DNA from 3 places in the Thermobifida fusca YX genome. Region 2 is predicted to be linked to each of the others. Evidence: predicted binding sites of a transcription regulator. Region 2 holds the regulator's gene; each other region holds the start of a gene.
What was found. The regulator LexA, encoded in region 2, represses DNA repair genes until DNA is damaged. The targets are predictions, from matches to a motif close to TCGAACANNTGTTCGA.
Positions count from the first base shown of each region.

Region 1: a site for LexA is predicted at 3,120-3,135, ahead of TFU_RS11045 (DUF6504 family protein). Genes of this name have one in related genera too.
Region 3: a site for LexA is predicted at 1,667-1,682, ahead of recA (intein-containing recombinase RecA). Genes of this name have one in related genera too.

Region 1 is NC_007333.1:2,623,851-2,631,209, reverse strand. It holds gene TFU_RS11065 (polyamine aminopropyltransferase) at 1-433, shown strand, start outside; gene TFU_RS11060 (response regulator) at 439-1,125, opposite strand; gene TFU_RS11055 (sensor histidine kinase) at 1,122-2,249, opposite strand; gene TFU_RS11050 (hypothetical protein) at 2,439-2,657, shown strand; gene TFU_RS11045 (DUF6504 family protein) at 2,788-3,051, opposite strand; gene TFU_RS11040 (serine/threonine-protein kinase) at 3,339-5,273, shown strand; gene TFU_RS11035 (quinone oxidoreductase family protein) at 5,331-6,299, shown strand; gene TFU_RS11030 (SPFH domain-containing protein) at 6,684-7,359, opposite strand, start outside.
Region 2 is NC_007333.1:2,519,216-2,526,574, forward strand. It holds gene TFU_RS10615 (vitamin B12-dependent ribonucleotide reductase) at 1-2,118, opposite strand, end outside; gene nrdR (transcriptional regulator NrdR) at 2,241-2,702, opposite strand; gene TFU_RS10625 (LysM peptidoglycan-binding domain-containing protein) at 2,928-3,470, opposite strand; gene lexA (transcriptional repressor LexA) at 3,726-4,484, shown strand; gene TFU_RS10635 (hypothetical protein) at 4,685-5,317, opposite strand; gene TFU_RS10640 (hypothetical protein) at 5,604-6,260, opposite strand; gene TFU_RS10645 (hypothetical protein) at 6,462-7,016, opposite strand; gene leuS (leucine--tRNA ligase) at 7,100-7,359, opposite strand, start outside.
Region 3 is NC_007333.1:940,697-948,055, reverse strand. It holds gene recA (intein-containing recombinase RecA) at 1-1,550, opposite strand, end outside; gene TFU_RS03990 (DUF3046 domain-containing protein) at 1,706-1,900, opposite strand; gene TFU_RS03985 (GNAT family N-acetyltransferase) at 2,258-2,773, shown strand; gene TFU_RS03980 (RrF2 family transcriptional regulator) at 2,960-3,412, shown strand; gene TFU_RS03975 (Dps family protein) at 3,477-3,944, opposite strand; gene TFU_RS03970 (helix-turn-helix domain-containing protein) at 4,098-4,457, opposite strand; gene TFU_RS03965 (CinA family protein) at 4,616-5,122, opposite strand; gene pgsA (CDP-diacylglycerol--glycerol-3-phosphate 3-phosphatidyltransferase) at 5,126-5,740, opposite strand; gene rimO (30S ribosomal protein S12 methylthiotransferase RimO) at 5,737-7,188, opposite strand; gene TFU_RS03950 (helix-turn-helix domain-containing protein) at 7,275-7,359, opposite strand, start outside.

The sequences.
Region 1 (7,359 bases), 100 kb from region 2:
CGTGGACCTCCCCGACCCCGACGACGTCAACACCGCCAAACTGTATTCGGTGGAGTTCTACGGACTGGTCCGGCAGGCTATGGCGGAAGAAGCGCGGGTCGTCGTCCAAGCCGGGTCTCCGTACTTCGCCTCCCGCGCCTACTGGAGTGTCGGACAGAGCATGGAGGAAGCCGGACTGCACACCACCCCCTACCACGTGGACGTGCCCAGCTTCGGCGACTGGGGGTTCTTCCTCGCCGCGACCGACCGTGCCCCCGCACTCACCCTCCCCGACGACCTGCCCGACACCGACTTCCTCGACGCGGCAGTCCTGCACGCCGCCCAAGTCTTCCCCAAAGACCGGCGGCCTGGGGCGCAGGGCGAATCCCAGCCGTCGACCCTGCTGAACCCGCGCATCATCGACTACCACCGCACCGCGTGGGAAGGGTACTGACCAGTTCAGGGCGTCGCGTCGTCGAGAAGGCCCGCGTCATGCACCAGCAGGGCGATCTGGACCCGGTTGGTGAAACCGAACTTGGCCAGAATGGCGGAGACGTGCGTTTTCACCGTCGGCACGCTCAGATGCAGGGCCGCGCTGATCTGCGCGTTGGACAGGCCGCGGCCCACCGCTACCGCCACCTCGCGCTCCCGGTCGTTGAGGTGGGCGAGCCGCTGCCGGGCACGGCTCCGCCGCAGGTCTGCCTCAGGGTCGGCGACCCGCGCGATGAGCCTGCGCAGGACGGTCGGGGACAGGACCGGGTTGCCGCAGGCCACCTGCCGCACCGCCGCCACGATCTCTTCGGGCGGAGTGTCCTTCACCAGGAAGCCGGCGGCCCCGGCACGCAGCGCACGCAGGACGTGCTGATCGGCGTCGAACGTGGTGAGCACGATCACTTCGGGGGCGTTGCGCCGGGCACGCAGCCGCTCGGTCGCGGTCAGCCCGTCCATGCCCGGCATGCGGATGTCCATGAGCACCACGTCCGGGTGGTGCTCGTCGACGAGGGCGAGCGCTTGGGCGCCGTCGCCCGCGTCCCCCACCACCCGCAGGTCCGGTGCCCCACCCAGCATTATGGTCAAGCCGGCGCGCACGAGCGGATCATCGTCGACGAGCAGCACAGTGATCGGCGGATCGGCAGGCTGGGTCACGACGGCCAGGGTAGTCGAGCCGTAAGCCGCCACCCGCCGTCGGCAAGCGGCCCGTACTCCAGCTCCCCGTCGGCGACCCGCACCCGTTCCGCCAGGCCCAGCAGCCCGTACCCTGGGCCAGGAGCCTGGCCCGCTGTGGCGGGGGCTGTCGGCGCGGTATTGGTCACCGCCACATCCAGCCCGGTGCCTGCCGCCCCGTTGACCGCCACGGTCACCGCCGCACCTGGGGCGTGCTTGCGGACGTTGGTCACCGCTTCCTGCACGATCCGGTAGACGGTCCGGCCCAACGCGTCGGGAACCTCCCCGGCCACCTCCTGGACCAGGCGAATCCGCATCCCGCTCTGCTCGGCCTCAGCCACGAGCGAGCGAAGGTCGGCGAACACCGGCTGCGGCAGTTCTCCGACCGGGGCGCGCAGCACACCCACCACCTGGCGGAGGTCCTGCAGCGCCTGGTGGGCGCTTTCCCGGATCACGCGGGCAGCGCGGGCGATGTCTTGAGGGGGCGCGTCGGGACGGTACGCCAACGCTCCGGCGTGCACGCTCAGCAGGGACAGCCGATGTCCGAGAACGTCGTGGATTTCGCGGGCGATCTCCTCCCGGGCTGCGCGTCGCGCCTCCGCCTCTGCGCGTTCCCGCAACGACACGAGGAGCCGGCGGCGGTGGTGCACGAACAGTCCCCAGCCGGTGGCGGTGCCTTGACAGGCCGCGCCGATGAAGAACAGCAGCAGGCCGGGAGCGCCGGGTTCGGGACGCAGCAGCGCATAGGCGACGGCAGCGAGCAGGCTGAGCGCAAAAACCGTCAGCGAAGTGCGCGGCGGCCGGTGCACGGCGACCGTGAACAGCCCGACCAACATCGCCCCGGACACCATCTCCGAGAAGCTCGACAGCAGCACGAGCGCCACCGCTACCTCGGTGGGCCAGCGGCGGCGGAACCACAGCGCCCCGCAGCCCAATGCGCCGACCGCTTGATCCAGGGTGAACAGCCATGCGGGGACGACGCTAGGGACCTCGGCTGCGCTGATCCGCAGCCCGGACAGTACGATGCCCCAGACGACGGCCAGGGCGAACAGTGCGAAGTCCACGAGCCAGTCGCGGAGGCGGCGGGGACGCTTGGCTGCAGTCATCTTGAGAAGAGCCTACGGTCCCTGCGCCGGGGTCTTCCGGTGCGCGGCCCGAGACCATACCGAAGTCACCGCAGTCGCTACTTTCGTCGCTGCCCGCGAGGCCACACGGCGACTTCCGTCAATCCAACGTGTGCTCTTGACCGATCCGCGTGACCGAGTGGCCTGTCTAGCGTCACCGGCATGCGGTCAATGATGCAGACAGTGGGATTCGTGCTGATGCTCATGGGCATCAGCGGGGCCATCGACCATCTCTACGTCCAGCCGATCATGGGACTCCTGCTGAACGTCTTCAACCGGGTGATCCTGCCCCACCTCGACTTCCTCGCCGGCTATGAGCTGTACGCCAACCTGAGCCTGGCCGTGGTGGGCGTCGTCGTGATGGCGGCAGCGAACCTGGTACCGGAGTAACCCCCGCGGCGCCGCGCCAGTCCAGGACTCTGCCGCTCGGTAGTCCCATCCCGCCGTGCCCGGGACGCGGCGGGCGCGCGGCCCCACCCGCCTGGGCGCGCGCCCGCTCCGCCGTGGCTGCGTTTCCAGCTCACCCGGTCCGGGCCAGCAGCCAGTCTTCAGTCGTGGAGTCGTACCGCAGCTCGTACAACCCGAGGCCCGCCCCAACGCCGGCACGGACCCGCCAGAAGACCCGCTCCGGTCGTTTGCCGTTGCCGCTGTAGTCCTCGCGCACCGTCACCCAGTGGTCGAGAATCTGCTGGACTACGTGGATCCGCCCCTGCCATGCGAATCGTGTCGGCCGCCCGTAGTGATCCCAGACCTGCACGGGGACCCCGTAGTCCCGTCCTGCCATCACCGCTCCCCACCTTTCCCGGTATGAGCGCGTCCACGACCGGCCAGTGCCCGAACTCGCACCTGTGTTCGAACAAGCGTTCTAATGATAGGGGAGAAGATCACGCTGCGTAGGGGAAATGGGGAAGGTGCCCGTACGCTGCCCTGCCACACTGAGTCGCCTTATGCCCCGGTTTCGTGGTTGACTGCGACCGTCCAGGCAGCGATACCTCCGCCCTTGTCCCAGGCGAGATCGCTAGGCTTTGGGAGGCGAACCGCACCCCCTTGTCCCTCTAAGGAATCCCTACCGTGACGCGAAACGGGCACGAGCGCGCCAAACCCCTCCGCCCCGGCGACCCGACAGAATTGGGCGCCTACCGCATCGTGGGTCGTCTAGGCCGTGGCGGTATGGGAACGGTCTACCTCGGTAAAGACACTGCGGAACGTCTTGTCGCGATCAAGCTGATCCGTCCTGACCTCAGCGAGGATCCCGCGTTCCGCCAACGCTTCGCGCGTGAGGTGGCAGCGGCACGCCGGGTCGCCCGGTTCTCCACCGCCGCCGTACTCGACGCGCAGTTGGAGGGCGATCCGCTGTTCATCGTCTCCGAGTACGTGGCAGGACCCAACCTGGCTGAAGCGATCCAGGCCGACGGTCCGATGTACGGCGGGACCTTGGAAAGCCTCGCCATGGGGGTTGCCGCGGCGCTCACCGCGATCCACGGGGCGGGCGTCATCCACCGCGACCTCAAACCCGCCAACGTGCTGTTGTCCTCGGTGGGGCCGAAGGTGATCGACTTCGGTATCGCCCGCGCCTTGGACGACGACACCGCGGTGACCCGCTCCAGCCAGCTCATGGGCACCCCCGCCTACCTGGCGCCGGAGCTCATCGCGGGCGAACCCCCCACCCCCATGTCCGACATCTTCTCGTGGGGGTGCCTCGTCGCCTACGCGGGCACCGGGCGGGCCCCCTTCGACGCCCCCACTGTTCCGGCGGTGCTCCACCAGATCGTCGCCGGGCAGCCCAACCTGTCCGGGCTCGACCCGGCACTGCGGGAACTCGTGGAAAGCGCGCTGGACAAATTCCCCGACAACCGCCCCACCGCCCAGCAGCTTCTCAGCCGGCTGGTCGGACAAGAGGAGATGAGCCTGGACGCGGTCCACGAGACCGTCGTGCGCTCTTGGACCCCGCCTGCCACCTCGCGGCCGGAAGCGGTCCCCTCCGGACCGAACCCGGCTGCCGTGCCCGCCCAGGTGGGCGCGGCAGCAGCGGCCCCTCCCACCCAGCCGGGCACCACTCCTCCCGGCGGACAGCCCAGCGCTACACCCTCCGCCGGACACCCCGGGGCTACTCCTCCCGCCGGGCAGCCCGCAGCCGCTCCCCCCTTCCCCGAGCATTCTCCGCAGACTCCGCCCTGGGCTGCCCCCACCCCGCCGGGCGGCAACGGCACCGAGCAGAAGACGCGGGGCACACGCTTTTCTCCCGCGATAGCGATCGCCGGTGGGAGCGCTGTCGCCCTCCTCGCCGGGGCAGTCATCGGCGGACTGGTGCTGTTCCGCTCCCCTGAAGTGCCCGAAGGCATGCAGGTCTACGCAGACGACTTCACCCACCAGGACGGGTGGGCTGGCTACGACTTCGACCCTGAGAACACCTTCTCCTGGTCGGGCTACTACCAGGGCGGCTACGCGCTCAGCGCGGACGGGGACACCCGGACCTCCACGGTCTCGGTCGCTCCCCCCGCCGGACTTCCGGAGCAGGTGCGCGTCAGCGCCACCACCCAGGTGGTGTCCGGACCGGACTACGGAACCTACGGGCTGCACTGCTTCTACAACGACGACGGAGACAACGTCACCTACTACTCCGCCACGGTGCGCGTGGACGGCAGCGCAGCCCAGATCCGCCGCCACGGCGGCGAACAAGGCTCCACCCACCTGGAGGAAGTCACCGCCAAACCCGTCTCCGGTTTCCTCACTCCCAGCAGGGACGCCGAGGAAGCGCCGGTCAACACGTTCGACTTCACCTGCGAACTGGACCCCGAAGCCGACACGGTCACCCTCAACCTGTGGCTCAACGGGGAGCACGTCCTGGAGGCGGTCGACACCAACCCGCTGCCCTATGACGGCGAAGACGCCCCCCAGGCCGGCATGCTGGCCGGCCGGGGAATCGGCGGAGGCGACAACATCGTGGTCGTCTTCGACGACTTTGCCGTGTACCAGTTGGACGGCGGGCAGCGGGAAAGGTCGTAACAGTAACGTCTGTCCTGTTGCGCGGGCACGGTGCCCGCGAATGCGAGGAGGCCACGCATGCGCGCCATCGTTGTCGAGGAGACCGGCGGTCCGGAAGTCCTGCGGCCCACCGAGACCGCCGATCCGGTCCCCGGCCCTGGAGAAGCCGTCGTCGACATCGCGGCCCGTGGGGTCAACTTCATCGAGATCTACCAGCGCACCGGCATTTACCCTGTGTCCCTTCCGTGGATCCCGGGCAGTGAGGGCGCGGGTGTGGTGAGTGCCGTGGGGGAGGGCGTCACCGAAGTGTCCGTGGGCGACCGCGTGGCGTCCGTCGCGCTGCGCGGCTCGTATGCGGAGCGTGCCGTGGCCGCCGCCAAAGACCTCGTGCCTGTCCCCGACGAGGTCACCCTTGACCAGGCTGCCGCGGTCCTCCTCCAAGGGCTCACCGCGCACTACCTCACCCATTCGACCTATCCGATCCAGCAGGGCGACACTGTCCTGGTGCATGCCGCCGCCGGCGGCACCGGGCAGCTCATCGTCCAGCTCGCCAAGCGGCGCGGGGCCCGAGTCATCGGCACCGTCTCCACCGAAGCCAAGGAGCGCCAAGCCCGCGCGGTGGGGGCCGACGAAGTCATCCGCTACACCGAGCAGGATGTCACCACCGAAGTACGGCGGCTCACCGGCGGGGAAGGGGTGCCGGTCGTCTACGACGGCGTGGGCGCGGCCACTTTCGACGTAAGCCTGGCCTGCCTCCGCCCTCGCGGCATGCTGGTGCTGTTCGGACAGTCCAGCGGGGTGGTGCCGCCGTTCGACCCGCAGCGGCTCAACGCTGCCGGCTCGGTCTATCTGACGAGGCCGTCGCTCGGCCACTACACACGCACCCGGGAGGAGCTGCTCGAACGCGCCTCCGCGGTGTTGGGCCTCGTGGCTTCCGGGGAACTTGCCGTGCAGATCGGGGGACGTTACCCGCTGGCGGAGGCGTCGCGGGCCCACACCGACCTGGCCTCCCGGGCAACCATGGGCAAACTGCTGCTCGTCGACTAGCGCCGCCCGCACCGCACTCTACGGCGGGGCGGCACGGGCGCACCCCGGTGTTCGCAACACCGAAACAGCAGCGGATTTATGGTGTGCCTGGCTGCCGCGCCGACGCCATTTCCCAGTCCCGCAGCATCCCTGAGCCACCCCTCCTCCCACCGTATTTCTCAACGTATTTACTGGTCGGGCAGGGAGAGGAAAGGAATGGCTCCTCGTGCGGAGTGAGAATCGGGTGGACTGTGCGGGAAAACGAAAAAAGGATGGCCGGGATCTGATGTGCGAGCGACATCCCGGATCCGTCCTTTTTCGTTGTGCGCACCACCGTGCTCGGCTGTTCCCGCCCCGGTACCGGGGCGGGAACAGCCCTGGAAAACATTCCGGGCGAGGCCCGCCCTACGACTGCGTGTCGCGCTGGCTCGGCAAATGGGGAGAAGCTGCGGCCTGGGCCTCATTCTTCGCTTCTTTGACCGCTTTGGCCGCTTGGTCAGCGGCCACGTCGGCGGCGTGCAGCGTTTCAGCGCTGGGGCCGTCGCTCTGGGTGAGCTCGGGAGGTGTCTCCGCTGCAGCAGCCGGCTCCTCCTGCGCTGTCTCAGCGGAAGCGCCCTCGCGGTTCGGGGCGAACGCCTGGCTCAAGTGCTGGATCGCCTGGGTGAGCTCCCCGGGGATCACCCAGAACGTGTTGCCCTGGCCTTGTGCGAGCGTCGGCAGCGTCTCCAGGTACTTGTACGCCAGCAGCTTGGCGTCGGCGTTGTTGGCGTGCACCGCCTGGAAGACCCGTTCAATGGCTTTGGCTTCACCGTCGGCACGGAGGATCGCGGCCTGCTGCTCACCCTGCGCTTCCAAGATGGCCTGCTGGCGGGCACCTTCGGCTTTGAGGATCCGGGACTGGCGTTCCCCTTCCGCGTGCAGGATCGCGGCACGCTTGTCGCGTTCGGCCCGCATCTGCTTTTCCATGGCCTCTTTGATGGTGGGCGGCGGGTCGATGGCTTTGATCTCGACCCGGTTGACGCGGATACCCCACTTGCCGGTGGCTTCGTCCAGCACCCCGCGCAGCCGCGAGTTGATCTCC
Region 2 (7,359 bases):
TTCCTTCTTCGTGGTGGACAACGGCTGGCCGACCTTGCAGTTGTCGCGGTAGACCGCGAGCGCCTTGAGGCCCTTCTTCCAGCCTTCGAAGTAGAGGCGTTCGAAGTCCTCGACCGTGGCTTCCTCGGGCAGGTTGACGGTCTTTGAGATCGCGCCGGAGAGGAACGGCTGGACTGCCGCCATCATCTCCACGTGGCCCATGGGTCGGATGTAGCGCTTGCCGGTGGCGCAGTCGAAAACCTCGTAGTGTTCCGGGCGCAGTTCAGGGGCGTCGACGACGTGGCCGTGCTCAGCGACGTAGTCGACGATGGCCTGGATCTGGTCTTCGTTGTAGCCGAGGGTGCGCAGCGCCCGCGGAATGCCCTGGTTGACGATCTTCATGGACCCGCCGCCCACGAGCTTCTTGATCTTGACCAGGGAGAAGTCGGGCTCGATGCCGGTGGTGTCGCAGTCGAGCATGAAGGAGATGGTGCCGGTGGGGGCGAGCAGGCTGGCCTGGGCGTTGCGCCATCCGTGGCGTTCCCCGAGTTCCAGGCACTCCTTCCACGCGCGGGTGGCGGCGTCGTGGATCGGCTTCTCCAACTGTCCGACCGGGCGGAGTGCGTCGTTGGCTGCCGCGTGCTTGCGCATGACGCGCTTGTGGGCCTCCGCGTTCTTGGCGTAGCCCTCGTAGGCGCCGACGACCCCGGCCAGTTCCGCGCTGCGCCGGTAGGCCGCGGCGGTCATCAGCGAGGTGATCGCGGCAGCCACCGAGCGGCCCCCGTCGGAGTCGTAGGCGTGCCCGGTCGCCATGAGCAGGGCGCCCAGGTTGGTGTAGCCGATACCGAGCTGGCGGTACGCGCGGGTGGTCTCGGCGATCTTCTCGGTGGGGAAGTCGGCGAAGCAGATGGAGATGTCCATCGCCGTGATGACCAGCTCGGTGAGCCGTTCGAACTCCTCGACGCGGAACGAGCCATCCTCGTCGAGGAACTTCATCAGGTTGATCGAAGCCAGGTTGCAGGACGAGTTGTCCAGGTGGACGTACTCGGAGCAGGGGTTGCTGGCAGTGATCCGACCGCTTTCCGGTGTGGTGTGCCAGTCGTTGATGGTGTCGTCGTACTGGATGCCCGGGTCCGCGCACTCCCAGGCGGCCTGAGCCATCTTGCGGAACAGGTCCCGGGCCCGGACCTTGCTGATGACTTCCCCGGTGGTGCGGGCGATGAGGTCGAAATCCTCATCGTTCTCCACGGCACGCATGAACTTGTCGGAGACCCGCACGGAGTTGTTGGCGTTCTGGTACTGGACGCTGATGATGTCAGCGCCGCCCAGGTCCACGTCGAAGCCGGCGTCGCGCAGCACCCGGATCTTGCGTTCTTCGCGTGCCTTGCATTCGATGAACTCTTCGATGTCTGGGTGGTCGACGTCGAGGACCACCATTTTGGCGGCCCGCCGGGTGGCGCCCCCGGATTTGATGGTTCCGGCAGAGGCGTCGGCGCCGCGCATGAAGGACACCGGGCCGGACGCGGTTCCACCAGAGGAGAGCAGCTCCTTGCTGGAGCGGATGCGAGAGAGGTTCACCCCCGCGCCGGAGCCGCCCTTGAAGATCAGCCCCTCCTCCTTGTACCAGTCGAGGATCGACTCCATGGTGTCGTCCACCGACAGGATGAAGCAGGCGGAGACCTGCGCCTTCGACGAGGTTCCGACGTTGAACCAGACCGGGGAGTTGAAGCTGAACATCTGGTGGACGAGGGCGTACTTGAGCTCGTGATCGAAGATCTCAGCGTCCTCGTCGGAGGCGAAATAGCCGTGCTCCCGACCGGCTGCGGTGTAGGTGTCGACGACCCGGTCGATGAGCTGTTTGAGGCTCCACTCGCGTTGCGGGGTGCCCAAGGCGCCGCGGAAGTACTTGCTGGCCACGATCTGGGTGGCGTTCATCGACCAGCTCTTGGGGAATTCGACCCCATCCTGCCGGAAGTTGACCGAGCCATCGCGCCAGTTGGTCATGACGACGTCGCGGCGTTCCCACTCCACAGTGTCGTAGGGGTGGACTCCAGGAGTGGTGAAGACGCGTTGGATCTTCACCCCCCTGCGAGGTTTTCTGCCTTTACGCGTGGCAGAGCCGCTCACCGTCTCGGTCATCGTGCTTCGCTCCCCTTGGTGGAAAGGTGTATCCGAGGGTGGTCGCCGTTCGTCTGCCGTAGCCGGCGGCACCCTGAGTGTCCTCTATGGCTTGTTGAACGCTGTGGTGCCCGGTGGTGGGTTCAGCCCTGGGTTGCTGTGCGCTCTGCCCTCAGCTCCGCGATCTCGCGTTCGAAGTCTTCGAGGGATTCGAAGCTGCGGTAGACGCTCGCGAAGCGCAGGTAGGCGACTTCATCGAGGTCGCGCAGCGGTCCGAGGATGGTCAGTCCGATCTCGTGCGAGCTGACTTCCGCAACCCCGCGGCTGCGGATCTCCTCCTCGACCCGCTGTCCGAGGAGCGCGAGCGCGTCCTCGGTGACCGGGCGGCCCTGGCAGGCCCGTCGGACTCCGGCAATGATCTTGCTGCGGGAGAAGGGCTCCGTGGCTCCTGATCGCTTGGTGACCATGAGCAGCACCGTCTCCTGGGTGGTGAACCTTCTCTCACAGGCCGGGCAGGAGCGACGGCGTCGGATCGCTGTACCTTCTTCTGCGGCCCGGCTGTCGATCACCCGGGTGTCCTGGTTGTGGCAGAAGGGACAGCGCACTGTTTGTCATCCTTCCCAGGTCAACACCGGACAACCACAATTTGTGGATGGTTTCATCCACGAAGGCACTAGATCTAGTGGCCGTTAACCTACGGCTAGAGAGTCTTAGACGCAACCTGAGACAAGTCCGTCCGGCGTGTCGCCACGCACGGCTTCGGACTGCGAACGGTGTGTGTGGCTGGAGATGTTCGCAACTGTGCGGTGTGCGGGAGCGAAGCGTCTGTCTCAGGGGGATGGTAGAACGAGTTCCTGTCCTGGGGTGAGCACCGGTTCGGTGAGGCCGTTGATCTCGACGATCTCGTCCACAGTCTTGCGCGGGTCTTCTGCGGGACGGAGTCGTTCAGCGATCTCCCAGAGCGTGTCTCCCTCGTTGACCACGACCGTGCGTGACCGTTCGGGGAGGTGGAGGAGCGTGTCGGTGGAAGCGTCCGCGTTGGAGGCGCTGAGGGCCAGAAACGCTACGGCGAACAGGGCGCAGCCGGCGGCGGCTGCCGTGCCGAGCAGGCAGAACAGGACGATCCGTCCTCTCCTGGTCAGCCGCGGGGGCCCTGCGGGGACGGGGCGTACGGCCCGTTTACGGGCGGGACTGGCCGGACTTCGCCGGACCTCGGGTGGAGGGACGTCATTGATCCACTCCGGTACCTCCTTGGACCAGTCGTAAAGATCGGTTTCCAGACCGCCGCGGGCAGCGTCCGTGTCGCTCGTAGACCGACAGGAAGCGCGGGCAGCGGATGGCGTGGGGGCATGCGGCAACGCGGCCTGGGACATCGTCCTTCCCTTCGAACCTCCGCCCACCAGAACCGGCGTTCGATTACTACCGCATTCTGGGAAATTTTTCAGCATCATCTCGAACGTTTGTTTGATATTGCCTTGTCCAAGGACTAACGTGGAATGTGTTTCGCTCCGGTAGAGCATCGGCGTCGGTCCTATCACGCCGACGCCCTCGACCTTCGGAACGAGCATTGATGTCGTAGCAAGCCGACAGTCCCCAACGGAGGACACTAACCGCCGAGGAGGCCGGACGTGCCGGAGGAGAACCGCGGAGGGCACCAGCCTTACACGGAGGAGAGTTCCGTCTCCGCACTCCACCCGGTCCGCACGGATGACTCCGTGGGGTCCTCTGCCGAGCAGACAGGTGACGCTCCGACACTCACGGAACGTCAGCGGAGTGTCCTCAACGTCATCCACCGCTACGTGCGTGAGCGGGGATATCCGCCGTCCATCCGGGAGATCGGGGAGGCGGTGGGGCTGTCTAGCCCCTCAAGTGTCGCGCACCAGTTGAAGGTGTTGCAACGCAAGGGGTACCTTCACCGCGATCAGAACCGCCCCCGAGCGGTGGAAATTCGTATTCCACATAAAACTTCCGGACGCACGCGAAGGGAACTCGGCGGGCTCTCCGGCTCCGAGGAAATCGTGGACATTCCCCTGCTCGGCCGGATCGCGGCGGGCGGCCCGATTCTGGCGGAGGAGCATGTCGAGGATGTGCTCTCCCTGCCGCGGCAGCTTGTCGGAGAGGGCACGCTCTTCATGCTCACCGTCGTGGGCGATTCCATGATCGATGCCGCTATCGCCGACGGTGACCTGGTCGTTGTCCGTCAGCAGCCTGACGCTAACAACGGGGATATCGTGGCCGCGCTTCTAGGCGACGAGGCCACGGTCAAGGTCTTCAAGCGTGACAGAGAACACGTCTGGCTGCTGCCGCGAAACAGCGCCTACGATCCCATCAACGGCGATTCTGCGACCATTCTGGGCAAAGTCGTCACCGTTCTTCGCAAGGTATAACGACTTCGCTTCAGTTTGATACGACCCCGTAATTAATCTCTGAATTGTCCTTTTTGGGCCATTTGTCGGTAATTGTTACCGCTGTTTTCTCGTAGGATTTTCCGCCCCGTTGTCTCCACTGGCCTGGCCGCCCCAGGCGCGCCGCAAGGGGCACGCACTGGGGACGGCCAGGACTGGTCACTCTCGTCTGGAACGGTCCGTTACTGGTAGTCGCCGCGGCGGATCTCTTCGAGGGTGGCGCGGGCCAAGGTCTCCGCTTCCTGGATCGCCTCCTCCTCGGGAAGCGACACCCCGAAGTTCACCTTGTCGTAGCAGGACGCGAACGACAGGTTCGCCACGTACGTGGCAACACAGCCGACCTGGTTCTCACTGTCGTACCAGGACACGGCTCCTTCACCGAGGCCGGAGACCTCCGTCGTGGTGTAGTCCTGGGAATACCACTCCAGGTCGTCGCTGGTGTGGTAGCGCTCCCCAGGGTCGTTGAGCATGATCGTGAGGAAGGCGTAGCTGCCGTTGCCCAGGCTGTTGACGTTGTCCCAGGAGCAGTGCTGCCCTTCCCACCATTCCTGGCCGCCGGTGTCGACGTCTTCAACCTCCCCGCGGTAGTCGGGGACGAGCCGTTCCAGCTCGCTGTGCTCCCCCACCGAGCAGCCGGGCAGCATCGTGAAGTCCCCTTCCACCTCGGACGAGGTCGTCCCCTGGGAGTCCGAGGTCTCCCCGGTGGCGGACGTCTCCTGGTCTGAGGTGCTGTCGCTGCTGCTCAGAGCGGCGAATACGAGGATCCCGGCGATACCGAGGACCGCTGCCGCGCCCACGACGATCCCGGCGATCAAGCAGCCGTTTCTCCCTGTCTTCTGCGGAGCAGGCGGATATCCTCCCGCTCCGTACGGCGGGGGAGAGAACTGCGCCCCGTGGGGCGGCTGCCCGGGGGGAGGAGGCGGGGGGCCGTAGGGCTGGGATCCGTACGGGGGTTGCGGCCCGTGCGGCGACGAGGGAGAAGAAGGTTGGGTCATGGGATGATCCTTATCCAACAACAGTGGAAGGTCGTTCGTGTGCGGGGTTTCACGGCATCCCTGGCGGAGGCCGCCCCGGCAGGGCTCTCGACTGCTGGAAGCGGATTCACTCCTGCTCCAGGGTCGCGACGATCTCCTGGGCCACGCTCACGGCACCGTCCATTGCCTCTTCCGCAGAGACCTCCCGGGTGGCGGAGAAGTCCGTGCTGGCCTCGTAGCAAGCGGAGATCATGAGATTGGACTTCCGCACCGCCACGCACCCGTGCAGGGTTGTGGCGTCGTACCACCGCACGGCCTCGTCTCCGAGTCCCGTCACGGCGGTCGTCGCGTTGTCCTCCGATTCCCGTTTCAGATCGGCTCGGGCGGAGGCCTCTCCCCCGTGGCCGAAACGGTTTCCGCTGCGGATGAAGGCCACACTCACGCTCGACGGCATCCCGGGAGAATCCTCCGTGGTCGTCCACCGGCATTGGGTGCCGTCCCACCACGTAGCGCCCTGGGTGTCTACGGGAGCGTCGAGGTCGGTCACGTACCCCTTGACCAGTTGGTCAAGGACTCCGCTCTCTTCGACGAGGGCGCACGGTGGGGCCTCCGCATAGTCCCCGCCGGGACCGCGCAGCCAGACGAGGAGGCCGACTCCTCCGCACCCCAGCAGCACGAGGACGAGTACTGCGCTGACCAGCACAGCCACCGCGCAGCCGCGTCCGCTGCCGCGCGGCTCCTCATGGAGGGTGGCGGACCCGCCGGGGGGAGGCGGCTGGACCATGGACTTCCCTTCACCTGTCCGGAGATCGACGCTCTTCCTCTGCCACCGAGCCAACGTTACTCGCTGGTTCGGACGGGAGGTCTGGCAGAGGAGCCCGATCCCTGAGCATCACTTCACCGGGTAAGAAGCCGCTTACCGCGATAAAGTTCGCGGTAATCTCCCCAAGCCGGGCGGAGCGGACGGTCCGGCTTCCCGGCTCCGTTACAGGGCCGCCGCCACCTCTGCGGCGATCGCCGCTACTTTCTCCCCGGCGTCGGCCCCGCCGTACCAGACCCGGATCGTCAGGTTGCGGTCCCTGGTCGCGGCCTCGGCTCCCTCACCGACCCCGGCGGGCCGCACCAGCGTGTCCCCGCGCGACAGCTCCCCCTCCGCCAAAGCGTCCAGTTCTGCTGCTGCGCGCTCCTCCCCGCTCGATTGGCTGTCGCTGAAGTGGGCGCGGAAGGAGACGATGAGCATCCGCGGGTCCTCACCGGAAGCGTCCAGTGAGGACCACACGCACGACCGGCCGGCGGAGAGCGGGAGCGGCCCAACGGTCTCCGCTTCGAGCACTGCTGCGGGGACCGCGCCTTCCACGGTCGCACTCGGCACTGACGTGCAGGCGGGCGGCTGCGGGTACGCGTCCGTGGGAGCGGCCTCCACTGCGGGACCGTGCTTCGCCCACAGCAGGCCGCCGGTGATGGCCGCGGCGCTCACCACGGCAGCGCCGCCCACCACCGCGGCCCCGCGCACCACTGTGCGCCGCCTCGCCTCGTCCATCGTCGTGTTCTCCTCTTCCGCGCCCGCCCACGGTCCGGCTGCGGGCGGCGGCCCGGTTGCGGTACCTCAGCAGTGGTCGGCGTTTAGGCGACCACGATGTTGACCAGTTTGGGCTCACGGACCACGATCCTGCGGATCTCACGTCCGGCGATGTGATTCTGGACCTTCTCCGAGGCGAGGGCCAGCCGCTCCAGCTCTTCCGCGGAAATGTCCGGGGAGACCTGCAGCTTGTCGCGGACCTTGCTGGCCACCTGGACCACGCACGTCACGCTCTCCTGGACCAGGAGCGCAGGGTCGGGCTCCCGCCAGGTGCCCACCGACACCGATCCGGTGTGGCCGAGCA
Region 3 (7,359 bases), 1.6 Mb from region 2:
TTGTGCGACAGGATGCCGTTGGCGAGGAAGCTGTGGGTGCGCGGCACCATGAGGTCGAAGGTGGGCTGCTGCCCCGCGTCCTCGACGGCGGTGATCGGCTCGTAGGTGTAGCGGGCGTCCGTCAGTTGTGTGAGGTAGCCGAGGATCGCGTTGGCAGTCGCCGGGGCCTCGTCTGTGCGGCGCTTCGCCCAGTCGATGACGCGGCGCACCTGGTCCCGGTCGTAGGCTCCGCCGCTGGCCGCGGGGAACGGGTCGTCGGTGCTCTCCGCGCGGTCGCCGATGCTGTCCCGCAGCGCGTGGATCAGCCCGGTGAGGTTCGGGATGGCTTCCACCTGCGGGGTGGGCTCGTGCAGCCCAGTCTGGGGGCTCTGCTGGGCGGTGCGGAAACCGACCTCGGTGTGGAAGCGGGGTGCTGCGGCAGGGCTGATGGTGACGGCCCACGGGTGCTGCCCATTCCCGTGGCTGCGGTCGAGATCGGCGGGGATTCCCAAACCGTAGAGCAGGTACTGGACTTCACGGGCCAGTGGCGCGGAGGCAGTGCGCAGTCCGACAGCCGCCGAGGTGTCGGTCCAGCCAGCGGCCGTGTAGAGGGCGGCGAGGAATGCACGCTGCATCTTGTCGCCCGCGGTCCGCACGCACTGCGGGATCCGGGCGGCAGCGGCGTAGTCGACGCCGTACCGTTCGGCGAGGGTGTGCCGGGCCGCCGGGTCGGACAGCACGTAGGCAACCTGGCCGTCGCCGGGGACAGCGGTGACCGTGGTGTCGAGCAGCCATTCGGCGAGAGCAGCGAACTCCGCACCGGTCTCGATGTCGGTGGTGGTGAAGCAGACGTGCCCCGCAGGGTCGAGGGAGCCCGCCGCAGTCAGGTAGCCGAGGAGGACGGCCTCATCCTCGCTGAGGCCCCCACCACTGGCGGCCTGCACCGCGCCGAACGCCGCAGAGACGAGCACGTCTCCTTCGCGGAGCTGTCCCGCTTCGCGCCAGACGATGAACCCGTCGTCGTTCATGACGCGCAGCGGGTGGTTGCGGGTGACCGTGACCTGGCGTCCCGAAGCAACCGTGATCCGCACCACCGGCTGGCGGCCGTTGTGGGTGAGCGCGGCGACCTGTTCGAGCTCGCCTTTCTCGTTGACGACCCGGATGTCCCGGTCCCGGACGTCGGTGACACGGCTGGTGCTGGAGAGCGGCAGCCCGGCTCGGCCGAAGACCTCGGCCACCGTCTCCAGACCGCGGTCGGTCCAGACGTAGGTGTCTGCGGTAAGGCACTTCCCTGACGACTCCGGACCGTAGATCTCGACGATCCGGCCGCGTGGGATGCCCCCGATTCCCAACGCCACGTCCAGGGAGATAGACCCGGTGGGGATCGACTCGATGGGCGGGCGGTTGTCGTCGCCGAGGCGCATGATGGTGCCCTTGCCGAACTGGCGCTCGATCTGCGCGAGTGCGGTTTCAAGAGCCTTGTCTCGATCAGAAGCTGCCACGGGAAACCCCTGTTGGGTCGATGCCTTCTTCTTCATGATGGGGGTGACGCTACGCCGCGCCAGTGACATCCCGCGACGTGTGCTCCCCCGCTGTGGACAACCTCCGGGCCGTCCCCCGGTCGGCTGCGGCGCCCAAAGGCGGGCCACTCTGAAGCCACTCTAGGCTCAGGCGCGCCCCATCCTACCCGAACCTTTGTTCGATTGACTGGTGCTCGCGGCCCGCCTCAGTAGACGTGTGCGGGCAGGTCGAAAGCCTGACAGACGGCGTGCCAGACCTCTTTGGCGTCGAACCCGTCGTCGAGGGCCTGGCGGATGGTCCGGGAGCCGAGTTCTTCGAACACGTAGTCGCGGGAGAGGCTTTCGGCGTAGGCGGCGCCGAAGTGTTCTTCCATGCGTTGCCAGAAGTGGGACAGTCTCATCTCTCCTCCAGTATCGGCCCCGTTCCGCTCTGCCACTCCGGCATGCCGCGGCATGTCCCCCAGCGCTCCGGGGAGGCGCGGGGCGGTCTGCGCGCCCCGCTGGCGAACGCTCCCCGCACGGCCGCGGAGTGTGCTGGCAGGGGCGCCCGCCCGGTACCGGAAGAATCCACCCCACCACCCGGCTTCTATGAACTAGATCACATTCAATGCTGACGGGTGCGCTGCACAATCCTCCAGACCGTCCAGCCGATACTGCCCCGGGCACACCGACGCTTCTGAAACGGATAGGTTGGCGCACGGCCCCGGAACACCTGCCGCATCCGGCGTCCCGTCTGAGAACCGCGCCCATCCACAGCAATGGACCACACGATACGCCCCATGACCGCAGCGGACCGGCCGCGACTCGTCGAAGTGAGCCGGGCCGCCGACACACTGTTCGCCCGCGCCGGAGTGCACCTGCCGGACGACGACCCGGACGACCTCTTCGACCAGGCTGCTGCCGTGCTCGTGGCCGGCAGGCCGCCCGTAGGCTTCGCCGCGCTGACCGTCCTCGACGGCGCCGCCCATCTGGAGCAGCTCTCCGTCCACCCCGACTACGGGCGCCGCGGCATCGGAACCGCCCTGCTCACGGCAGCCTGCGCGTACGCGCAAGAGCACGGCTCCCCGTGGATTACCCTGACGACCTTCCGCGACCTGCCCTGGAACGCGCCCTGGTACGCACGGCACGGTTTCACGGTGCTCCCGGAACCGGAGTGGGGACCGCAGTTAGCCCGGCAGTGGCGCGAAGAGATTGCAGCCGGAATCGCGGTCCTCCCCCGCGTCGTGATGCGGCGCCGTCTCACTCCGGACCGCACCACCGCGACCGGTAGGTAGCCTGGAAGGGACAAGTGTGACGTGCGGCCTTGCCCGCCGGGACTTCCCGGCAGCGGGGAGCAGGCGCGCCCACCGGACAGTCCCTGGAGGAGAACCAGCGGATGAGACACTACGGCAGCATTCCTCGACTGCTCCTCGGCCGCCCCACTGGCCGGACCTCTTCGGATTCCAAGGCATAATCGCAGCATGCGCCTTTCCGCCCGGGTTGATTACGCACTCCGTGCCGCTGCCGAACTTGCGGCCGTCGGTGGCGGTCCCGTCACGGCCGAGCAGCTCGCACGTGCCCAAGCCATTCCTGGCAAGTTCCTGGAGAACATCCTGACGCAACTGCGCCGTGCCGGCCTGGTGCGCAGTCAGCGTGGGCCGGTCGGCGGATACTGGCTGGCACGCCCGGCCTCGGAGATCTCGCTGGCCGACATCATCCGCGCCGTGGACGGCCCGCTGGCAAACGTGCGTGGAGAACGCCCCGAGCACCTCGAATACGACGGTGCGGCGCGCAGCCTGCAACAGGTGTGGATCGCCCTGCGGGCCAGTGAGCGGGCCATCCTCGAATCGGTGACCCTCGAGCACGTGGCCACCTCGCAGCTTCCGGAATCCGTCCGCTCACTGGCCGAGAACCCCGAGGCCTGGACGAGCTGACCCCTCATCCCCCGGCCGCGCTGCGGCCCCTGCAGCACAGGAAGTCAGCGCCGCCCGACCAGGGCTAGCTCATGGCCTGGAACATCCAGTGCTGCTGTTCAAGGTCCTGGGCTGCCGCGATGAGCAGGTCCTGCGTGATCGGGTCGGTTTCCTCCGTGGCTTTGACGTGCTCCCGGAAGCGGTCGACTGCGCCGCTGAGCGCTTCCACCACGAACGCGACCACCTTGTCGTCCTGGATGTAGCCGGGGTCGAGCTGGGGAAGACGGGTGTCCTGGGCGATCCGGCTCACCCGCCCGTCCGGGTTCACCCCGAGCGCGATGGCGCGCTCCGCGAGAGTGTCCGTGTGCTTGCGTGCCGCTTCCACGAGCTCGTCGAGCTGCAGGTGGATGGAACGGAAGTTGCGGCCGATCACGTTCCAGTGCGCCTGCTTGCCCAGCAGCGTGAGGTCGATCAGATCGACGATCGCGGCTTGGAGCGTCTGTCCGACAGACTTGCGGGCTTCTTCGCTCAGCGCGCTGTGGATCTTGGCCATGGTTCAACCCCCGATGTGCGATAGCAGTGACAACGGGGAGTCCACTACCCCAGACCTGCCGGGGAAAACCCAGGAAAAGCACTCCGGGGAGGGAGCGCGAACGGGTCGACCGTGTGCACCGCGGTCGACCCGTTCGGCTTCGCGGGGGCGGGCCTACACCCCCACCATGTCGACAACCTCCGGAACGCGATCGGGGATGGTGGAGTCGATGCCGAGCCTGTCGGGACCGGCAGCGGAATCCGCCGGGACCGAACCGCTGAGCGCCGCCTCCTGGAGTTCAGCGAGAGCGAGCTGGTCGGAAACCTCTCGAAGAACCTGGGAGAGGGGGACTCCCAGCGCGCCACAGATCGAGGCGAGCAGTTCAGAGGAAGCCTCCTTCTGTCCGCGTTCGACCTCTGACAGGTACCCCAACGACACTCGGGCATCGGCCGACACCTCGCGGAGAGTGCGGCCCTGCCGCTGACGAAGCTGCCGTAGCACGTCACCGAGCAGGTGACGAAGCAGGACCATCATTCGCGCTCCCTCCTACCGGTAGCGACCTTCATAAAAACACCGTACCCGCCCGAAGCCCGATCGTCGCACCTCATAGCTTCCTTGTTCGCTGGAGGGATAACACGATCTTGGTGAGGTTTTGTTCCCCGACTCCGGGGTCTTGAACGGGTCCTCGGACGTTATTTCACGGTGTTTTGTGCCACGTCGTCTACGAGGGTATCGCGCAGGAGGGCCGCCGCCGCGGCGACAGTCTGCTCCCTAATCGCTGCCCGATCCCCCGCGAGCTGAAGTTTTCGCAGGTTATCACGGTTTTCCGGGCAGGACACAGCGGCGTAGACGGTTCCGACGGGCTGTCCGTCCTGCGGCCGGGGTCCGGCGACCCCGGTGACCGCGAGACCGAAAGTGGCCGCAAAAATCCGGCGGGCGCCGCGGGCCATCGCCACGGCGACTTCCGGATGGACGGCCCCGTGCTCGGCGAGCAGGGACTGGGGAACGCCCAGAACCGTGTTTTTGGTCTCTGTGGCGTAGGCGACAGCTCCCCCGCGGAAAACCGCGGAAGCCCCGGGCAGCGCGGTGAAAGCAGCACCGATCATGCCGCCGGTGAGGGACTCGGCCACAGCGAGCGTCGCACCGCGCTCCGCGAGCAGCGCGTGGACGCGGGCTACCAGCTCAGCAGTACTGGGCACGCGCTAGTCCCTCCCCCCTTCGCGGCTGGGCTGCTTGTGCCGGGCCCGCTGGTAGAGCCGGAACGCTTTGAACACGTAGTCGACCCCGGTCCACAGGGTGACGGCGACCGCGGCCGCCATGATGGTGTGCGCGGGCAGTTGCAGATACCACTCGCTCGGCAGCGGGAACAGGTAGACGCAGATGGCCACGATCTGCAACGCGGTTTTGAGTTTGCCGCCCGGGCTGGCGGGGATCACGCCGTACTTGATGACGGCGAACCGCAGCGCGGTGACCCCCCATTCGCGGATGAGGATGACTGCGGTGACCCACCACCACAGTTCCCCGATCCACGACAGCAGGATGAGGGCAGCACCGGTCAGGGCCTTGTCGGCGATAGGGTCCGCGATCTTACCGAAGTCGGTGACGAGGTTGTGGCGGCGGGCCAGCTCCCCGTCGACCCGGTCGGTGATTGCGGCGCCGACAAAGACCGCGAAGGCCGCCAGGCGCCACCAGAAGCCGTCCTGGAGGAGCAGGACGATGAAGAGGGGCACCATGACGATCCGGCTGACCGTCAGGATGTTGGCGATGTTCAGCACCGGAACGGAACCGGTGGGTGCGGCAGGATCCGGGGTGCTCACGTGGTATCAGCGTCTTCCTGGTGTTCGGCGACGAGGTCGACTCCCATGGCAGTCAGCACCGTAGCGGGCACAATGTCGCCCACGTGCAGCGCGGTGTCGGCGTAGAGGATGGTGCTGCCGTCCACTTCGGGAGCCTGGTGTGCGGCGCGTCCTTCGTAGGCGCCGTCGTCCAGCACGTCTTCGACGAGGACGTCGATCGTGGATCCGATGCGCTCTTCGGCCCGCTGGGCCATCAGCTCCTCGGCGAGCTGGTTGAGCTGGTCAACCCGCTCCTTGATGGTCTCTTCAGGGAGTTTGCCATCGAATCCGGCGGCTTCGGTGCCGTCCTCGTCGGAGTAGCCGAAGATCCCGATGGCATCCAGGCGGGCCTGTTCGAGGAAGGCGACGAGTTCCGCGAAGTCCTCGTCGGTCTCGCCGGGGAATCCCACGATGAAGTTCGAACGGATGCCCGCTTCGGGGGCTTTGGCGCGGATGCGTGCCACGAGCTCCAGGAAGCGTTCGCGGTCGCCGAAGCGGCGCATGCGGCGCAGCAGGGGGCCGCTGGCGTGCTGGAAGGACAAGTCGAAGTAGGGCACCACGCCGGGGGTGCCGGTGAGGACGTCGATGAGTCCGGGGCGGACTTCCGCGGGCTGCAGGTAGCTGACACGGACCCGTTCGATCCCGGGGATTGCGGCGAGCCGGGGCAGGAGCTTCTCCAATGCCCGCACATCACCCAGGTCCTTGCCGTAGGAGGTGGAGTTTTCGCTGACCAGGAAGAGTTCGCGGACGCCCTGTCCAGCGAGCCATTCGGCTTCGCGGAGGACGTCCTCAGGCTTGCGGGAGAGGTAGGCGCCCCGGAAGGAGGGGATGGCGCAGAACGAGCAGCGGCGGTCGCACCCCGAGGCGATTTTGAGGTTGGCGACGGGACCGCCGGTGAGCCGCAGGCGCGGAATCGTGGGCCCGGAAGCGGGGGCGACCCCGTCCGGCAGCGGGGTGATCTCCTCCCCGAAGGTGAGGTGTCCGGGCACGTGGTTCTTGGCCGCTTGGGAGCGGTCGACCGGGGTGATGGGCAGCAGGGTGCGACGGTCCCGCGGGGTGTGCGGGGTGAGGGGGCGTCCCGCGAGAACATCCTCGAGACGCTCGCTGATGTGCGCATAGTCGTCGAAGCTGATGACCTGGGCTTCCGGCATAGCCTCGGCCAGTTCCGCCCCGTACCGTTCCGCGAGGCAGCCCGCAGCGACCACTCTGGCGCCGCCCTCGGCCGCGTTCAGCAGGGTCTCGATGGAGTCCTCTTTGGCTGCTTGGATGAAGCCGCACGTGTTGACGATGACGACGTCGGCTTTCTCTCCGTCGTCTGCGTCGACGAGGGTCCAGCCGTCGGCGGCGAGCCGTCCGGCGAGCTCTTCGGAGTCGACCTCGTTACGCGCACACCCGAGGGTGATCAGCGAGACAGTACGGCGCGGTGACATAGCTTCCAAGGTTAGGGGAATTTGTGAGTGCGGTGGTTTCGTCCGCTCCCAGAGTAGGTCGTCTCCGGGGTGGCCCGGGCATCGGGTCAGCGCGGAGAACCGCTCTGCGCAGTGTAGGTGAGATGAGTCACTTCTCCGTCTGCTCCGGGGACGCCGTACGCGTGGCCGTTG